DNA from 2 places in the Enterococcus mediterraneensis genome. Region 2 is predicted to be linked to the other one. Evidence: a T-box and tRNA genes for the amino acid it is inferred to sense, from the RefSeq annotation. Region 2 holds a T-box; the other holds one or more tRNA genes.
What was found. A T-box is a leader RNA that pairs with one kind of tRNA and senses whether it is charged. The one in region 2 lies ahead of pheS (phenylalanine--tRNA ligase subunit alpha), so its partner is inferred to be a tRNA-Phe.
Positions count from the first base shown of each region.

Region 1: it encodes a tRNA-Phe, which carries the amino acid that the T-box ahead of pheS (phenylalanine--tRNA ligase subunit alpha) is inferred to sense. The anticodon was not compared.

Region 1 is NZ_UWOP01000001.1:1,080,142-1,089,619, reverse strand. Features, by position in the region: tRNA gene EFB00_RS05315 (tRNA-Lys) at 1-31, shown strand, start outside; tRNA gene EFB00_RS05310 (tRNA-Leu) at 42-123, shown strand; tRNA gene EFB00_RS05305 (tRNA-Thr) at 133-205, shown strand; tRNA gene EFB00_RS05300 (tRNA-Gly) at 215-286, shown strand; tRNA gene EFB00_RS05295 (tRNA-Leu) at 301-386, shown strand; tRNA gene EFB00_RS05290 (tRNA-Arg) at 398-471, shown strand; tRNA gene EFB00_RS05285 (tRNA-Pro) at 482-555, shown strand; tRNA gene EFB00_RS05280 (tRNA-Ala) at 571-643, shown strand; tRNA gene EFB00_RS05275 (tRNA-Met) at 665-738, shown strand; tRNA gene EFB00_RS05270 (tRNA-Ile) at 754-827, shown strand; tRNA gene EFB00_RS05265 (tRNA-Ser) at 855-944, shown strand; tRNA gene EFB00_RS05260 (tRNA-Met) at 957-1,030, shown strand; tRNA gene EFB00_RS05255 (tRNA-Asp) at 1,045-1,120, shown strand; tRNA gene EFB00_RS05250 (tRNA-Gly) at 1,122-1,192, shown strand; tRNA gene EFB00_RS05245 (tRNA-Ile) at 1,211-1,284, shown strand; tRNA gene EFB00_RS05240 (tRNA-Ser) at 1,318-1,405, shown strand; tRNA gene EFB00_RS05235 (tRNA-Glu) at 1,414-1,485, shown strand; tRNA gene EFB00_RS05230 (tRNA-Ser) at 1,497-1,586, shown strand; tRNA gene EFB00_RS05225 (tRNA-Met) at 1,599-1,672, shown strand; tRNA gene EFB00_RS05220 (tRNA-Asp) at 1,687-1,759, shown strand; tRNA gene EFB00_RS05215 (tRNA-Phe) at 1,765-1,837, shown strand; tRNA gene EFB00_RS05210 (tRNA-Gly) at 1,843-1,913, shown strand; tRNA gene EFB00_RS05205 (tRNA-Ile) at 1,931-2,004, shown strand; tRNA gene EFB00_RS05200 (tRNA-Glu) at 2,024-2,095, shown strand; SMK box riboswitch at 2,202-2,280, shown strand; gene metK (methionine adenosyltransferase) at 2,278-3,483, shown strand; gene EFB00_RS05190 (MDR family MFS transporter) at 3,635-5,107, shown strand; gene EFB00_RS05185 (alpha/beta hydrolase) at 5,134-5,916, shown strand; gene mnmM (tRNA 5-(aminomethyl)-2-thiouridylate-methyltransferase MnmM) at 6,008-6,565, opposite strand; gene mnmL (tRNA modification radical SAM protein MnmL/YtqA) at 6,565-7,527, opposite strand; gene EFB00_RS05170 (phosphatase PAP2 family protein) at 7,545-8,195, opposite strand; gene EFB00_RS05165 (muramidase family protein) at 8,653-9,478, shown strand, end outside.
Region 2 is NZ_UWOP01000001.1:144,612-154,089, reverse strand. Features, by position in the region: gene EFB00_RS00740 (PD-(D/E)XK nuclease family protein) at 1-2,446, shown strand, start outside; gene addA (helicase-exonuclease AddAB subunit AddA) at 2,439-6,119, shown strand; gene EFB00_RS00730 (winged helix-turn-helix transcriptional regulator) at 6,189-6,512, shown strand; T-box leader at 6,556-6,766, shown strand; gene pheS (phenylalanine--tRNA ligase subunit alpha) at 6,841-7,884, shown strand; gene pheT (phenylalanine--tRNA ligase subunit beta) at 7,891-9,478, shown strand, end outside.

The DNA.
Region 1 (9,478 bases), 940 kb from region 2:
AGGGTCACAGGTTCGAGCCCTGTACGGCTCATTTCGTATATGCGGGTGTGGCGGAATTGGCAGACGCACTAGATTTAGGATCTAGCGCCTTACGGCGTGGGGGTTCAAGTCCCTTCACCCGCATTAAAAAAAGCCGGCTTAGCTCAGGTGGGAGAGCATCTGATTTGTAATCAGAGGGTCGAGGGGTCAAGTCCTTTAGCCGGCATCTGAAGATGCGGAAATAGCTCAGTGGTAGAGCACCACCTTGCCAAGGTGGGGGTCGCGGGTTCGAACCCCGTTTTCCGCTTTTTGCCACAACGCGCCGGGGTGGCGGAACTGGCAGACGCACAGGACTTAAAATCCTGCGGTGAGTGATCACCGTACCGGTTCGATTCCGGTCCTCGGCATTTCACAACATGCGCCCATAGCTCAACTGGATAGAGTGTTTGACTACGGATCAAAAGGTTAGGGGTTCGACTCCTCTTGGGCGCGTTAGTAACAACGGGAAGTAGCTCAGCTTGGTAGAGCACTTGGTTTGGGACCAAGGGGTCGCAGGTTCGAATCCTGTCTTCCCGATAAAAAAGCAACAATGGGGCCTTAGCTCAGCTGGGAGAGCGCCTGCTTTGCACGCAGGAGGTCAGCGGTTCGATCCCGCTAGGCTCCATATCATTTTAATAATGATTTTCGCGGTGTAGCTCAGCTGGCTAGAGCGTCCGGTTCATACCCGGGAGGTCGGGGGTTCGATCCCCTCCGCCGCGATTTTTTTAAGAGCCTGGACCTTTAGCTCAGTTGGTTAGAGCAGACGGCTCATAACCGTCCGGTCGTAGGTTCGAGTCCTACAAGGTCCATAGTTGGCATTGTAGTCTTGTTTTTTTGGAGGATTACCCAAGTCCGGCTGAAGGGAACGGTCTTGAAAACCGTCAGGCGGGTAAAACCGTGCAAGGGTTCGAATCCCTTATCCTCCTTTTTAATATTATCGCGGGATGGAGCAGTCTGGTAGCTCGTCGGGCTCATAACCCGAAGGTCGTAGGTTCAAATCCTGCTCCCGCAATTAAAAACTAAATTGGTTCCGTGGTGTAGGGGTTAACATGCCTGCCTGTCACGCAGGAGATCGCGGGTTCGATTCCCGTCGGAACCGCCATGCGGGTGTAGTTTAGTGGTAAAACCACAGCCTTCCAAGCTGTTGTCGCGAGTTCGATTCTCGTCACCCGCTTTAGTTTTTTATTATTATGGGCCTATAGCTCAGCTGGTTAGAGCGCACGCCTGATAAGCGTGAGGTCGATGGTTCGAGTCCATTTAGGCCCATTAAAAAATCAAAACAACACATTTTTGGTTTTTGGGGAAGTACTCAAGTGGCTGAAGAGGCGCCCCTGCTAAGGGTGTAGGTCGGGAAACCGGCGCGAGGGTTCAAATCCCTCCTTCTCCGTTTAGCACGGTCCGTTGGTCAAGTGGTTAAGACACCGCCCTTTCACGGCGGTAACACGGGTTCGAATCCCGTACGGATCATTTTTTATTTTGGAGGATTACCCAAGTCCGGCTGAAGGGAACGGTCTTGAAAACCGTCAGGCGGGTAAAACCGTGCAAGGGTTCGAATCCCTTATCCTCCTTTTTAATATTATCGCGGGATGGAGCAGTCTGGTAGCTCGTCGGGCTCATAACCCGAAGGTCGTAGGTTCAAATCCTGCTCCCGCAATTAAAAACTAAATTGGTTCCGTGGTGTAGGGGTTAACATGCCTGCCTGTCACGCAGGAGATCGCGGGTTCGATTCCCGTCGGAACCGCTTTTGGCTCGGTAGCTCAGTTGGTAGAGCAATGGATTGAAGCTCCATGTGTCGGCAGTTCGATTCTGTCCCGCGCCATAAATGCGGGTGTAGTTTAGTGGTAAAACCACAGCCTTCCAAGCTGTTGTCGCGAGTTCGATTCTCGTCACCCGCTTTAGTTTTTGTTATTATGGGCCTATAGCTCAGCTGGTTAGAGCGCACGCCTGATAAGCGTGAGGTCGATGGTTCGAGTCCATTTAGGCCCATTTCTTTTTAATAATTGTTGGTCCGTTGGTCAAGTGGTTAAGACACCGCCCTTTCACGGCGGTAACACGGGTTCGAATCCCGTACGGATCATGTCCTTGAAAGATACTGAACAGTATCTTTTTTTTTGTGCGCTGATTTTTTAATAGAAAGTTTTCATTAAAGACGAGCAAAACCTATGAAAATCTGCTATACTAGCTTACGTTGCAAGTTCCCGAAAGGATTCGTCACTACGAAGATGCCTTGTAACCGAAAATCAATTAGGGGGAATCACCATGACAAGAGAAAGACATTTATTTACTTCAGAATCTGTTTCAGAAGGACATCCAGATAAAATCGCCGATCAAATCAGCGATGCGATTTTAGATGCGCTTTTAGAAAAAGATCCAATGGCGCGTGTTGCCTGCGAAACATCAGTAACTACTGGTCTTGTGCTGGTTTTTGGAGAAATATCGACGACAGCTTATGTCGATATCCAAAAAATCGTGCGCAATACCATCAAAGAAATCGGCTATACTCGTGCTAAATTTGGATTTGACGGAGATACGGTAGCAGTATTGGTAGCTATCGATGAACAATCACCGGATATCGCCCAAGGTGTTGATACAGCATTGGAAGCCCGCGAGGATCAAGAAGATGTTAAAGACGACGTTTTGGATGAGATCGGTGCCGGCGACCAAGGTTTGATGTTTGGGTTTGCGGTAGACGAAACACCGGAATTGATGCCTTTGCCAATTTCTTTGAGTCACCGTTTGGTTCGTCGTTTGGCTAAATTGCGTAAAAATGACGAACTGACTTATTTGCGTCCTGACGCGAAGTCCCAAGTAACAGTTGAATACGATGATAATGGACAACCTGTGCGTGTTGATACGGTCGTGATCAGTACACAGCATGATGCTGCAGTCACCAATGAAACCATCCATCAAGATGTCATCGAAAAAGTCATCAAACAGGTTATTCCTGCTGACTTATTGGACGAAGATACAAAATATTATATCAATCCGACAGGACGATTTGTGATCGGCGGGCCTCAAGGAGATGCCGGCTTAACAGGACGTAAGATCATCGTTGATACTTACGGCGGTTATGCCCGTCATGGCGGCGGAGCCTTTTCCGGAAAAGATGCGACAAAAGTCGATCGTTCTGCTAGTTATGCCGCACGTTATATCGCGAAAAACATCGTAGCTGCTCAATTAGCGAAAAAAGTCGAAGTACAACTGGCTTATGCTATCGGAGTTGCTCAACCGGTTTCTATTTCTGTAAATACATTCGGAACCGGAAAAATTTCAGAAGAAAAATTGATCGAAGCAATCCGCAAGAATTTTGATCTGCGGCCTGCGGGTATCATTGAAATGCTTGATCTGCGCCGTCCGATCTATCGGCAAACAGCAGCTTACGGGCATTTCGGTCGTACAGATATCGATTTGCCATGGGAACGCACTGATAAAGTAGATGCGTTATTGGCAAGTGTGAAAGAGTAAAGAGGCGGCCTCTATTGACGATTTGTTGATAGAGGTTCTTTTTTTTGGCGTGTTAAGTTTCAAGGCGTGTGGATGAAAAGTATCAATTTGACAGAAAACAGCACTGGTCGCAGTTAAAGGATCAGATGACAACATGAATCAGGAGGAAACTATGGAGAAAAAAACAAATGTGACATTAGTGACGATCGCGGTTTTTGTGGCGACATTTATGACAGCCATCGAAGGAACGATCGTCACTACAGCAATGCCGACGATCGTAGGTTCGCTGCATGGCATCGAGATCATGAACTGGGTATTTTCGATTTATTTATTAACAAATGCGATGCTGACGCCTATCTATGGAAAATTAGCAGATAAGATAGGGCGTCGTCCGATTTTTATTTTAGGGACATTCTTGTTCATCGTAGGTTCCGCACTGTGTGGACTTTCCAATACGATGCTGACGTTGATCATCTCCAGAGGGATTCAAGGGATGGGTGCCGGTGCGATGATGCCGGTAGCTTTGACGATCATTGCGGATCTATATACGATGGAAAAACGCGCCAAAGTTTTAGGACTGAATAGTACAGCCTGGGGTATTGCCAGTGTAGTGGGTCCTTTAGCCGGCGGGATGATCGTAGATACTATCGGTTGGCACTGGATCTTTTTTATCAATGTACCGATCGGACTGATCTTGATCGGCATGATCTGGTATTTCCTAGTGGAACCAAAACATCAAGTAGAAGCCAAGAAAATGGATATTGGCGGCAGTTTTTCTTTGATGATGGTGTTGCTGACGCTATTGTTGGCGTTCCAATTACTAAGCGACAATGGATTCAGCCTGCTGGTATTGGGGTTATTGGCACTGACAGTGATCAGTTTTGGATTGTTTCTATGGGCAGAAAAACGAGCAGAAGATCCAGTGATCTCCCTGTCGCTTTTCCATAGTCCGCTTTTTGTCGTTGTCAATTTAGTAGCGGCATTGATCAGCGGCTTTTTGATGGGGATCGATGTCTATATCCCCATGTGGATGCAAGGTGTTCTGGGATTGAATGCCGGTATCGGCGGATTGGTCTTGGCACCGTTGTCTCTGCTTTGGATGGTGGGTTCCTTCCTAGCCAGCCGTTGGATGAGTCAATATTCTATTAGAAAAACATTACTGCTGGGGTTAGTCATCACATTGATCGGTGCTGTCTGGCAATTTTTGATCCCAATGGGCAGCAGTTGGCTGTGGTTTTTCGGGATTTCTTCGATCATCGGAATCGGTCTGGGAGCCACGACGGTAACTTGTACCGTTAGTGCTCAAAGCAGTGTTCCTCAAGAAATGCTGGGAGTAGCGACTTCTTTCAATACATTGGTCCGTACGATCGGCCAAACGATCATGGTTTCTGTTTTCGGGATCTTATTGAACACGATCTCCGCGAATGGTCTCCAACAAGCAAAATTGACTTCTGATCCGGATATCATGAACAAACTGGTCAATCCACAGACGGCCAAGTTGTTGTCTGCCGACTTATTAGAGCCTTTGCGAAAAATCTTATACGATAGTCTGCATGGCGTATTCGGCGCTGGATTGTTGTTAGTTGTGATCGCTGTCGTATTGACACTTCTAGTAAAAGAAAAATCTGGTAGAATAGTAGAATAGAAGAAAAAGGATAAGGTGATGTGGGGATGGCTTTTTTACAGGCAAATATTTACTCTAATGTATTAGAAATGGAAGTAGGCTTGAACGTTATCTTGCCTCAGAAAACGGAAAAAGCGGTTGGCACCAGCACCGCGGGAAATTCCCAAGATGTTCCGGTTTTGTATCTGCTGCATGGTATGGGCGGAAATCAATCTGTCTGGCAACGGCGAACATCGATTGAACGTTATGTAGCTGATTTAGGGTTGGCAGTGATCATGCCCTCTACTGACTTGGCTTGGTATACCGATACACGTTATGATATGAAATACTGGACATTTATCTCAGAAGAATTACCGTTGATCTGTCATGAACTTTTTCCGCAGCTTACACAAAAACGGGAAAAAACATTTGCCGCTGGTCTTTCGATGGGGGGCTACGGCGCGGTGAAACTGGGCTTGAAGAAACCGCAGAATTTTGCGGCGATTGCTTCTCTTTCTGGCGCGGTGGCATTGGCAGAGGATAATGATTCCTTGCTTTCTATGCGCAGTCAGGCCTATTGGGAAGGGATCTTCGGACCGATGGATCAAATCAAGGGCTCTGAAAACGATCCGCTGAAAATGTTGGATGAATGCCCGGTAGAAAATGCGCCCAAATTTTTTATCGCTTGCGGAACAGAAGATTTTCTTTATACTTCCAATCAGTATTTTGTGCAATTGGCGCAAGATAAAGGAATTGATGTTACTTATGAAGAAGGACCCGGCGAGCATAATTGGATCTTTTGGGATCACTGGATCCAAAGAGTCTTGGAATGGCTCCCGCTAGAAAAATAGTCCCGATCTTTAAGTGAGGAAAGCCATATAATAAAAACGTTCTTGAATAACCCAGCTGTTTTTACAAACAAAGGGATTATTCAGGAACGTTTTATTTTTTTTCAATACAAAAGAGGACCGGCGGCTGATTTTTTTGATTGATAAATTGATATTGCAAAACATTATATTCTGCTTGAGGAAGAGATCGGCAAAATGTGTTGACTGCTGCCAATTCCTCTTGACCGCCGGGATGTCCGTAATAAGCGACGATCACTAAACGACCGGAAGGAACCAATCGAGACAATAGTTGATCGAACGCTTGCTGGGTCGTTTGGGGCAGTGTGATAATAGTTTTGTCGCTGTTGGGAAGGTAGCCAAGATTGAATACAGCAGCCTTGATAGGCTGATCTACATAGTTTTCAATATACTGATGTCCGTCTAAAATCAACTCGCTTTGGGCAGTTAAGGATCTTTCCGTTAATTTTTGACGGGTGGCGTCTAAGGCTTGTTCTTGGATATCAAAAGCATAGACTTTACCGGATGTCCCTACCAATTCAGCTAAAAAACACGTATCATTGCCGTTGCCCATGGTAGCGTCCACGACTGTATCGCCTGGTTGGACGATTTCTTTTAAAAGGGTATGACTAAAACGCAAAGCTGTCAGCAACATCAGCAACTGACCTTCTTTCGAACATCGAACTTTCCTTGATAAGAATCACGACGGATCATTTCTTGATCGATAGCATTCAAAACTTCCCATTTCTTTAAGCTCCACATAGGTCCTACCAGTGAGTCCCAAGGAGCATCGCCGGTCAAACGATGGATGATGATCTCAGATGGGATCATTTCCAGCTGGTCACAGATCACTTGGACATATTCCTCGCGAGTCATCAGTTGCAGCCGCCCTTCATGATAATCCCGCAGCATACGTGTATTACGCATCAGATGCAACAGGTGAAGTTTGATTCCTTGGATATCAGAGTCAAGGATCGTACGGCGGACGTTTTCCAGCATCATTTCCGGTGTCTCGCCTGGCAGACCATTGATCAGATGCGTGCAAACACGAATGCCGTGGGCCCGTAATTTAGCTACGCCTTCTACATACGTTGCATAGTCATGGGCACGGTTGATCTGACGACTGGTTTGTTCAAAGGTAGTTTGTAAACCTAACTCTACCCACAGATACAAGCGCTGATTCAATTCAGCTAAATACTCTACGACGTCATCAGGCAGACAATCCGGGCGCGTACCGACAGATAAGCCGACGACACCAGGCAAATTGATCACTTGCTCAAACCGTTCTTTAATGACTTTAATGGGAGCATGGGTATTGGTGAAATTTTGAAAATAAACGATGTACTGATCGACATGGGGCCATTTTTGATGCATCATGTCGATCTCTTTTTGAAACTGGACAGGCAGCGGTTCTTCAGGAGCGACGATCATATCACCTGAACCGGACACACTGCAAAAGGTACAGCCGCCATGGGCAACCGTGCCATCACGATTGGGGCAGTCAAAACCGCCATCAACAGGGACTTTGAAAATTTTTCCGCCAAATTCTTGCCGCAAAGCATAATTCCAAGAATGATAACGTTTTGTTGGATCTTCTGTATAAATAAATGCGGACATGAAAAAACCCTTCTTTCTTAACGCTGCCGCCTTTTGAACAGCCACACAACTTTTTGTTTTTGATACAATGGATAACTTAGACAAAGCCAACCAAGACCCAACGTGTATCCTCCCAAGACATCGCTGGGAAAGTGGACCCCAAGATAGATCCGGCTGATGCCGATGGACAAGATCAAGAAACCTAAAACGATTCGAGCTGCCCACTGACCGACAGTGTTGTGGAAAAATACCGGAACCAAGAACAGCAATGTACCGAATAAAACCATGCTGCCAGTTGAATGACCGCTAGGAAAACTGTAGCTGTGTTCTGTCACCAGATGCTCCAGAGTTGGCCGTTCCCGCAAAAAAACGAATTTGATAAGGGGATTAAGAACGCCGGCGATCCCCAACACACCGACACCCAACCAGACAGTTTCGGCGTAATGCTTACCAGCAACTAAAACGACTAAAAAAGCCAAAGCGAGGATCACCACGCTGCTGGGATTACCAAATTTAGTGATCCAGAGGTAAAAACTATTCCATGCAGGATAGGGCATCCGCACAAAAGAGGTGATAGTATTATCGAAACCTGCCAGCCACTTAGGATAGAATTTCACGACATAACCGAGAAAAACGAAAATCAGTAAAAAACAACTGCCGGCAAATTGGATATATAATTTATTTTTCATAACTTCTCCTTTACTCATAGTGCTATTATTATAGCATTCACAAGTTTTCCATTAAAGTAGCGTCGGCAAAAAACAAAATATGGTCAACAACTGACGTCTATTATAGATGTTTTCTCATCACCTATTGAAAAGATAACATTTCTGCTTGCTGAGTGGATTTTTTCAGAAAACACTCTTAATCGGTAAAAAGAGAGAGGAGACGTGGGGCGGCTTAGGATAACTGCTGTCTTCTTTCGTAATCTAATTGTAATCTTATAACTATGATTAAATAACGAAAATTTATAATAATTAAGATACATGTCTTGATTATTTCGTAAAATAAGTTTAAAAGATAACCAAAAAAACATAAGGTTACAGTCGTTTTACAAATTGCGGAAATCATCTTAAATAACTTTTAATAAAACTTAAGAAACGGTATACTTAAAGTACTATATGACTGTTTTGGAGGAGTGACACAATGGAGATTATCTCAAGAAAAGAGCGACGGAAAGCGGAAAAATCTGGTGGCAAATATCACCAGTTGAAAAAGGGTGCCGCACTTATGGGAACAACATTAACAGCTTGTTCTGTTGTGACACCTTTCATGACCCCGCTATCAGCAGAAGCAACAAGCGTTACTGACACAGGCGCTCAGGTGAGTTTGTACAGCAGTAATGCCAGTGCATTCATTACTGAGATCGCGGCTCATGCGCAACCGATAGCTAATGCCAATGATTTATATGCGTCTGTGATGATCGCTCAGGCGATCATTGAAAGTGGATGGGGAGGCAGTACCTTATCCAAAGCACCTTATTATAATTTATTCGGTATCAAAGGAAGTTATAACGGCAACACTGTATACATGGATACGATGGAATTTTTGAACGGTAAATGGGTGACCATGAAAGAACCGTTCCGCCAATACCCATCTTTCAAAGAATCATTTGCGGACAATGCCTATACTCTACGCAATGTCTTTTTAGGCGGCGATTATTACTATCGCGGTGCGTGGAAGAGCAATACGCAGTCTTATCGTGATGCAACTGCTTGGCTGACAGGCCGCTATGCGACAGCACCGCATTATGGAGCATCTTTGAATAATGTGATCGAGACTTACAATCTGACTCGTTTTGATACACCAGCCAGCGGCAGTGCCGGAGGCGGAGCGTCAGCTGGAAGTTCTTCAAACAATTCAAATTCCAGTGGAGGAACAAATTCAGGTTCTTCATCACAATCGCAATACTATACAGTAAAATCCGGCGATTCTGTTTGGCTGATCGCCAATAAATACGGTATTTCCATGA
Region 2 (9,478 bases):
GATCCCGTCTGTATTCAATGAATTGGATATTCCGTTTTATCTCGATCGGGAATGGTATATGGATCAGCATCCCCTCGTGGAATTTCTGCAATCTTTATTTGCGATCCAGCGTTACAATTATCGTTTGCCGGATATCTTACGCCTATTGAAGACAGAATTGTTTTTGCCGCAAGAATTGACGACGGATACGGAACGTAATGCGGCGCAAACCTTATTTCGCGGCTATATAGATCAAACGGAAAATGTTGCACTGGAAAATAATTTTCAAGGAAAAGAATGGCTGCGGGGAGAAGACTGGCAGGTCATTCGCTTTGACTATGAACAAAGTGAATTAGAAGAAACAAAAGAATTGACCCGGATCACGAATTTTGTCCGCCGCAATTTTCGGGATCAGATCGCCGCTTTTTTACAAGACTTAAAAACCGCGGAAAAAGGGGAGGATGCAGTAAGAAAACTGTATACCTTTTTGATCAATACCGGTGTAGAGCAGCAGCTTGTTTTTTGGCGGAATCAAGATATCGAAGAAGGCAGATTGGATCTGGCACGCAACCATGAACAGACATGGAACGCATTGATGGAGCTGATGGATGATTATCTGCAGATCTATGGCGAAGATCCATTTGATTTTTCTGTTTTTCAAGGAATTTTCTCCACAGGTTTGGAAAGTGCCACTTATGGGAAAATTCCTACAGCATTAGACCAAGTAGGGATCAACCGATTGCCGTTAGCGCGGCCGGATCAAGCGAAGATCACATTTGCGATCGGTTTAAATGAGCAAGCTTTTCCGCAAACGGTAGAAGAGCGGAGTCTGCTTACGAGTGAAGATCGACAACGTTTGAATGAACAGTTAAGCGACCGGCAATATTTACGGGATGAAGTCAGCGACGCGCTTTCTCAAGCACCGCTGATTGCTTATCATGTATTTCTTTCGGCAACGGAACGTCTTTATCTGTCTTATGCTTCGAATTACGATACGCATCAAAATATTGGCATATCACCTTATATCAATCGTTTAGTAACGTATTTAAATATTTCTGTGACTGAACGTCGACCATTAAATGAAACAAGCCAACCAGACAACTATGTCGGAACGTATCGAAACCTTATCACTCGCTTGAATGATATCTATCGGCAAGCGGACGACCAAAAAGCAACGATCCCGGCGATTTGGCACAGTTTGGAGAACCTGTTGCTGAGATCACATTGGGCAGCGTTGGCTAAGCGGGTCTTTGAAAGCCGCGCCCATCAAAATGTGCCTGTCAGTTTGTCGCCGGAATTGGCGAAAAAATTATATGGAAAAGATATTTATACTTCTATCTCACGGTTGGAAAGTTTTTATAACTGTGAATTCAAATATTTCTCCAACTTTGGGCTTCGGTTGAAAGAACGCCAGATTTATGGCTTGAACCCTATGATGACTGGTGAATTTTTCCATGATGCATTGGATCAATTTCTTTCATTATTGATCGAACGCAATTTAGTTTTGCAAGAAATGAACGAACAACAACGAGAACAGTTTGTTGATGAAATCTTGGTACGAGTATTTGGCGAACCGCGATTCCATGTGATGGACAGTTCCGCGCGCTTGAACTATATCCGCTATCAATTAGGCAAGACTGTCAAGAAAGTCACTTGGGCGTTGCAAAAACAAAGTCAGCATTCCCATATGTCGCCGATCCAGACTGAAGTTTTGTTTGGACAGATCGCTGGTCAAAAAGGGATCGCCGGCTTGGAGTTCCCATTAACTAGCGGTGGCAAGCTCCATGTTCGCGGCAAGATCGATCGGATAGATGTTGCCGCTGATGAAGATAATACATGGCTTTCTGTTGTGGATTATAAATCCAGTCATCGGCAATTCGACGTGGTAGATGCATATTATGGATTGGCGATGCAATTAGTGACCTATCTGGATGTCGCTTTGACAGATGCTGTACAGCTTATCGGTACGCCGGCCGTCAAACCGGGGGGCGCCTATTATATGCACATCCACAATCCGGTGCTAAAACCAGAGGAGACTGGAGAAAAAGATCAGCTGAAAAAATATCAGTATGATGGATTATTTGTAGATGATCCCCACGTTTTCCATCGATTAGACAGTTCATTGGAACCAAAGGAAACGTCTGCGCTATTTCCATTGAAGATGGATAAAGAGGGGCAATTACAAAAAGCGACAAAAAATTCGCCGAAGTTTTATACTGAGGATGAATTGCAGTTGTTGATCCAGCATAACCGCAAGCAAATGCAGCAGGCCGCAGAAAAAATCATTTCCGGTGAAATCGATTTGAACCCGGCATATAAAGGAAAAGAACGGATCGCCTGCCAATTTTGTCCTTTCCGCAGTATTTGCGATTTTGATGTGATGCTGCCGGAAAACAACTATCATCGTCTGGAAAAATTATCTAAGGATGATGTGATGAAACGAATGGAGGAAGAAGAAAATGACTGATATCCCTTTAAAGCCCCAGAACGAACGATTTACTGATCGACAGTGGCAAGCGATTTTCGATAAAGGGGATAACTTGTTGGTTTCAGCTTCTGCTGGTTCTGGAAAAACGACGGTCTTGGTTCGTCGAGTGATTGAAAAATTAAAAAGCGGCAGTAATATCGATGAATTGCTGATCGTGACCTTTACAGAAGCCGCCGCTCGGGAAATGAAGGAGCGGATCCAAGAAGCGTTGCAAGAAGCGATCAATCAAGATCCGGATCCTGATCGCCGGAGCCACTTCACCAAACAATTGGTCTTGCTGCCGATGGCGAATATCTCGACACTCCACGCATTTTGTATGACTGTCATCCGCCGGTTTTACTTTTTGATCGACCTTGACCCAGTCTTTCGTATGCTGACAGACGAGACAGAAATCTTGTTGTTGAAAGAAGAGATCTGGGATGAACTGCGAGAAGAAAAGTATGCAGAAAAAGAAGAGATCTTCTTTCAACTGACAGAAAATTTTTCCGGGGATCGTTCTGACGAAGGATTGACTGACTTGATCATGTCGCTGTATACCTTTGCCAGAGCCAATCCGGATCCTAAAGCATGGCTGGCTGATCTGAAGAAAAATTATGAAGTTCCGAACGGTTTGGAAAATACTCCGCTGTATCAAACACAGATCAGACCGCTCTTGATGGAATCCGTCGAGATGGCACTGGAGCATTATCAGCAAGCCTATCGTCTGGCTGAATTCGATCCGGCGTTTGAAAAAATCTATCATTTGATCGAGCGGGAATACGCTCAGATCAAACGATTTTATGAAGCACTTGAAAACAATGATCTGAATGCCGCATATGCGCAAGTAGAAGGTTTTGATTTGAAGCAGCGTTTCCCAGGTTTGCGGAAAGCCGAATACAAAGCATTGTCTGATGAAATCAATGAATTGCGCAAATCCGGTCGTAGCTATGTAGAAAACGCAGTGAACGATACCCTGCCTTTTTCTCCAGCGCGTATGACTGAATTGATGGAAAAATCATTGCCATTAGTGGAAGAAATGGCGGAGCTGACTCGAGAATTTCTTGAGCGCTATCAGCTTCGCAAACAAGAAAGAAAAGTGCTGGACTTCAACGACTTGGAACACTTTGCTTTGCAGATCCTGCAAGGAGACGGCACCGGCAGTGAAGCTTCCAGATATTATCGGAGAAAATTTGAAGAAGTTTTAGTCGATGAATATCAAGACGTCAATCGACTGCAAGAAACACTTTTGTCGTGGGTTCGTTCCGAAAAAACACCAGGGAATATGTTCATGGTAGGAGATGTCAAGCAGTCGATTTACGCCTTTCGCTTAGCGGACCCCACACTGTTTATTGAAAAATATCTAAATTTTGAGAAGGAAGAAGGAGGCAGACGGATCGTTTTGGCGGAAAATTTCCGTTCGCGAAAAGAAGTTTTGTCTTTTACCAATCTGATTTTCCAACAACTGATGGATGAACGCGTCGGTCAGATTCCTTATGATGATGCCGCCGCGCTGATTCCGGGTTTTCCAAATTTTCCAGACAGCGATCAGTTTCAAACGGAGCTGTTGATCTATGAAAAAGAAGTCGCTGACGATCCTGACGTGGTGGAAACCAAGACGGAAGGAGAACTGAATATCGTCGCGTTGAAGATTCGCGAACTGATCGACCAAGGATTTAAAATCTATGATAAAAAAGCTGGGGTCAATCGTCCGGTTGAATATCGCGATATCGTATTATTAACACCTACCAAAAAGAACAATTTGGATATCTTGGATGTCTTCAAAAAATTCAATATCCCGCTAGAAGTGAATGACGCGCAAAATTATTTCCAAGCTACTGAGATTCGTACAATGATCAGTCTTATGCAGATCATCGACAATCCTTACAATGATATTCCATTGGCGGCGGTTCTGCGTTCGCCGATCGTCGGCTTACATGAAGATGAGCTGGCGGAAATTCGGCTGGCAGACAAGAATGCTGATTTTTACCAAGCGTTGCTGACGTTTGCAGATACCGCGGAAGAATCCGATCTGTTAGAAAAAGTCTTGCGTTTTCTTGATCAGCTGGAACGCTGGCGGGATCATTCGAAAAAACAAGCGATCCCGGATCTTTTATGGGAAATCTATGAAGAATCCGCATATCTCGATTACATCTTAGGACTGCCGGCTGGTCAACAGCGTTATGCGAACCTGATCGCATTGGTGGATCGGGCGCAAAGTTACGAGCGCAGCAGCTTCCGAGGATTGTATCAATTTATCCGATTTATCGAAAAAATGCAGGAAAAAGATAAAGATTTAGCAGAACCATTAGCGATCCCGGCGGAAAATGCCGTTCGTGTTATGACGATCCACGCAAGTAAAGGGTTGGAATTTCCAGTTGTCTTTTTGCTGGATATGTCTAAAAACTTCAACAATCAAGATTTTACTAACAATTATATTTTTGAAGAACAGTTGGGGGCAGGGATCCAATATGTGGAACCGGAACGCCGCGTCCGCTACGAAACGATGCCCTATCAAGCCATCAAACAGCTGCGTTTAAAGAAAGCTTTTTCTGAAGAAATGCGGAAACTGTATGTCGCTTTGACTCGTGCGGAACAAAAGCTGTTTTTAGTAGGTTCTTATAAAGATCGCGGGGATGCTTTCAAAAAATGGAGCGAAGCGTTGTCGCAAAAAGAGCTGGTCTTAAATCCGGTGTTGCGGATGAAGAAAACACAGATCTTGATGAACTGGGTCGGGATGAGTTTAGTGCGTCATCCTGATATGGAAAAATTTTTCCCGGAAGCTGTCGGAAAATCCTTTACTGTCCATTCCGATACTCATTTTAAGATTCAGTGGTGGAATCAAGAACAGATCATGTCAGCGGTCAATGAATTGGAAACAAAGCCGGAAGAGCAGCTTATCACAGTTGCTGCTATCGATGAAGCTGAATTTTCAGCTTTACACAAACGTTTGGATTATCGTTATCCTTATGAAAAAGCGCCTAAAACGACCAGCTATCAATCTGTTTCCGAGATCAAGCGGATCTTTGATGATCCTGATAATCTGGATGACACTCGTTTAGCTTGGCAGAGTTCACAGGAACAAGCGACTTTTCGACAATATCGTTATGCAGAAGAGCGTTTGGCAAGACCGCGTTTTATCGAACAAACTTCATCAGATGCCGCAAGTGTTGGTACAGCGACCCATACAGTAATGCAGATGCTTCCATTGGATAGAAAGCCGACAGAAGAGAGTATCGACGGTTTTATTCAAGAACTTATCGATGCCAGCGTACTTGATGTACCGGTGGCTAAAAAAATCGATCGAAAAAGTCTGCTGTGGTTCTTTGAAACACAGTTAGGGGAACAACTGCTTGATCAGACAGAGAAAGTAAAAAGGGAACAGCCTTTTGCCATGCTGAAAAATGCTCAGCAGATCTTTATGGATTATGATGATACGGAAGATGATCTGCTGATCCACGGTATCATCGATGGGTTCATCAATTATGAGGATCATTTAGTTTTATATGATCTCAAAACGGATCATGTCATAGGCGGCAATATCGATCCTTTGAAAGAAAAATATCGCGGACAATTAAAGCTTTACCAAGAAGCATTGGAAGAAGCTTACCAAAAACCCGTAACGGAAGTCTATCTAGTCTTGCTTTCAGGACGACAATTAGTTAAAATGGCGTGAAATAATCCGATCCGGGATACTTACAAAATGTAAGTTATGTGCTATAATTCTTTCAAGAGGTGACGAAAAATGGAGCAAATCAAAGTGACGGAATTTTCACTGTGTCCCAAGTTCGAAAAAGCATTCACGATTTTAGGTAAAAAGTGGAATGGATTGATTTTGGATGTGTTGCTGGAAGGCGGTCCCCAACGTTTTGTGGAACTAGCCAATAATGTGCCTGAAGTAAGTGACCGCGTCTTAGTGGAACGTTTGCGAGAACTGGAACGGGAAGGAATTGTTACCAAAGAATCGAATCTGTACAGATTGACTGAAAAAGGAACTGATTTGGAAAAAAGTCTTATTTCAGTTAAAAATTGGAGTGAAAAATGGATCACGCCTGAAGAATGCAGTTGATTTTATATAAAATTTTTTGTACACTTAATACATTCAAATATTCGAAATAGCGATGAAGGAAAAGAGTAGTTTGGCTGAGCTTGAAAAGGGAGACCTGTCACAGACTGAAAGCAGGTTCAAGTATCGAAAAATGAAGTTCACTTCCCGAGCTAGTTTGTATCATGGTGTACAAACCGGTCGCCACAACCGTTAGGCAAATCAAGTGCGTGATTTATCACGAAAATAGGATGGTAACGCGAGACCTCGTTCCTTAATCAGGAACGGGGTCTTTTTTTGATGACTTACTTGCGATGTGGTATACGGCTATTTATTTAAAGGAGGAAAAAGAATGTCTTTACAGGATAAACTGGAAGCGTTGAAGCAGGAAACAGTAGCGAAGATCGATGCAGCGCAAGATTTAAAAGCGTTGAATCAAATTCGTGTGGAAACACTTGGAAAGAAAGGTCCTATCACAGAAGTTTTACGAGGAATGAAAGATCTGTCAGCAGAGGAACGGCCAAAAGTCGGCAGTTTTGCAAATGAGATCCGTGATGAATTGACCGCAAAAATCGAAGAAAAGAAAATTGAACTGGAAAAAGCGGAACTTGACCGTACACTAGCGGCGGAAAGTATCGATATCACATTACCAGGCAAAGCAGTCAAACAAGGTGTCCGCCATGTATTGACGCAGATCATGGAAGAAATCGAAGATATTTTTATCGGTATGGGTTATCAAGTAGTGGAAGGTTCAGAAGTGGAATCCGATCATTACAACTTTGAACGGATGAACTTGCCAAAAGACCACCCAGCACGAGATATGCAAGATACTTTTTATATTTCCGATGAAGTACTGATCAGAACCCATACATCTCCTGTTCAAGCTCGAACGATGGAAAAACACGACTTTTCAAAAGGTCCTTTGCGAATGATCTCACCTGGGAAAGTTTTCCGTCGGGATACCGATGACGCTACTCACAGCCACCAATTCCATCAAATCGAAGGATTGGTCGTAGACAAAAATATCACGATGGCGGATCTAAAAGGAACATTGGAAGTAATGATGAAAAAAATGTTTGGGGAAGATCGCGAGATCCGTTTGCGTCCAAGTTACTTCCCATTCACTGAACCATCCGTGGAAGTTGATGTCAGCTGTTTCAAATGCGGCGGTGCCGGCTGTAATGTCTGCAAATACACCGGCTGGATCGAGATCTTAGGTGCCGGTATGGTCCATCCGAACGTCTTGCGGATGTCTGGAATCGACCCTGAAGTATACAGCGGATTCGCATTCGGCTTAGGTCCGGATCGAGTAGCGATGCTGCGTTACGGTGTCAATGATATCCGTAATTTCTATCAAAATGATCTGCGTTTCTTAGGTCAATTCAAGGGGGAATAGAGAAAAATGTTAGTATCCTATAAATGGTTAAATAAATATTTAGATCTTTCGGCTGTTTCGCCAAAAGAATTGGCAGATAAAATGTCTGTGACCGGTATCGAAGTCGAAGGGATCACAGTACCGCAAGAAGGTTTGAAAAAAATCGTTGTCGGTGAAGTGAAAGAATGTGTTCCGCATCCTGATTCCGATCACTTGTCTATCTGTCAAGTGGATATCGGCGAAGAAGAATTATCACAAATCGTATGCGGTGCGCCTAACGTCAAAGCGGGCATCAAAGTGATCGTCGCATTACCAGGATCACGAATCACCGGCAACGTCAAAATCAAAAAAGGCAAAATGCGGGGAGCAGTTTCTAACGGTATGATCTGTTCTTTACAAGAAGTCGGCTATGCCGACAGCGTGATCCCAAAAGAATACGCTGAAGGAATCTATTATCTGCCTGAAGATGCAGTCAATGGCGAACCAGTTTTTTCTTATCTTGATATGGATGACAGCATCATTGAACTTTCCATCACACCAAACCGTGCGGACGCATTGAGCATGCGGGGTGTCGCTTATGAAGTCGGTGCTATCTACGATCAAAAACCGCAATTTGACGATGAAGAATTGAAAGAAGCGGATCGTCCTGCTTCAGATAAGCTGTCAGTAAAAGTCACTGATCAAAATGATACACCTGCTTATCAAATCCGCATCATCGAAGGCGTTAAGATCGCGCCAAGTCCACAATGGCTGCAAAATCTATTGATGAATGAAGGGATCCGTCCTATCAACAATGTCGTTGACGTGACCAACTATATTTTATTGTTATTCGGTCAACCGCTGCATGCTTTTGATTATGATAAATTGAACAGCAAAGAGATCGTGGTTCGCCGAGCAAATGACAAAGAAGAATTAGTGACACTTGATGGCGAAACAAGAACATTGACGCCTGAAAACATCGTGATCACCAACGGCTCTGTTCCAGTAGCTCTTGCCGGCGTGATGGGTGGACTTGATTCAGAAATAACTGAAACAACAACAACCATCGCATTAGAAGCGGCGTTGTTTGACAGTGTGTCCATTCGACGCACATCGAAACAATTCAATCTGCGTAGCGAATCTTCAGCCCGCTTTGAAAAAGGCATCAATAAAGGAACCATCGGCGAAGCCGGTGATGTAGCGGCGGCCATGATCGCGGCATTAGCAGGCGGCGAAGTTCTAAAAGGACACGTAGCAGGTTCAGAAGTTGAAGTAGAAGATCAACATGTTGCCATCAAATTAGAAAAAATCAACCGCACACTGGGTACCGAATTGACAACAGAAGATGTCGATCATGTATTTGACGCGTTAGGCTTTCCATTTGAGGAAAATGAAGGCAATTATCAAGTAACGATCCCGCCTCGTCGTTGGGACATTGCCATCGAAGCAGACATCATCGAAGAAGTGGCACGGATTTACGGCTATGATCGTTTACCTTCTACATTGCCAAGCGGCGAAACAGTTGCGGGAAGTCTGACAGAAGAACAAGTGAAGACCCGCAAAGTTCGTCGTATCCTTGAAGGCTCCGGTGTTTCTGAAGCAATCAGCTATGCGTTGACAACGGAAGAAAAATCGA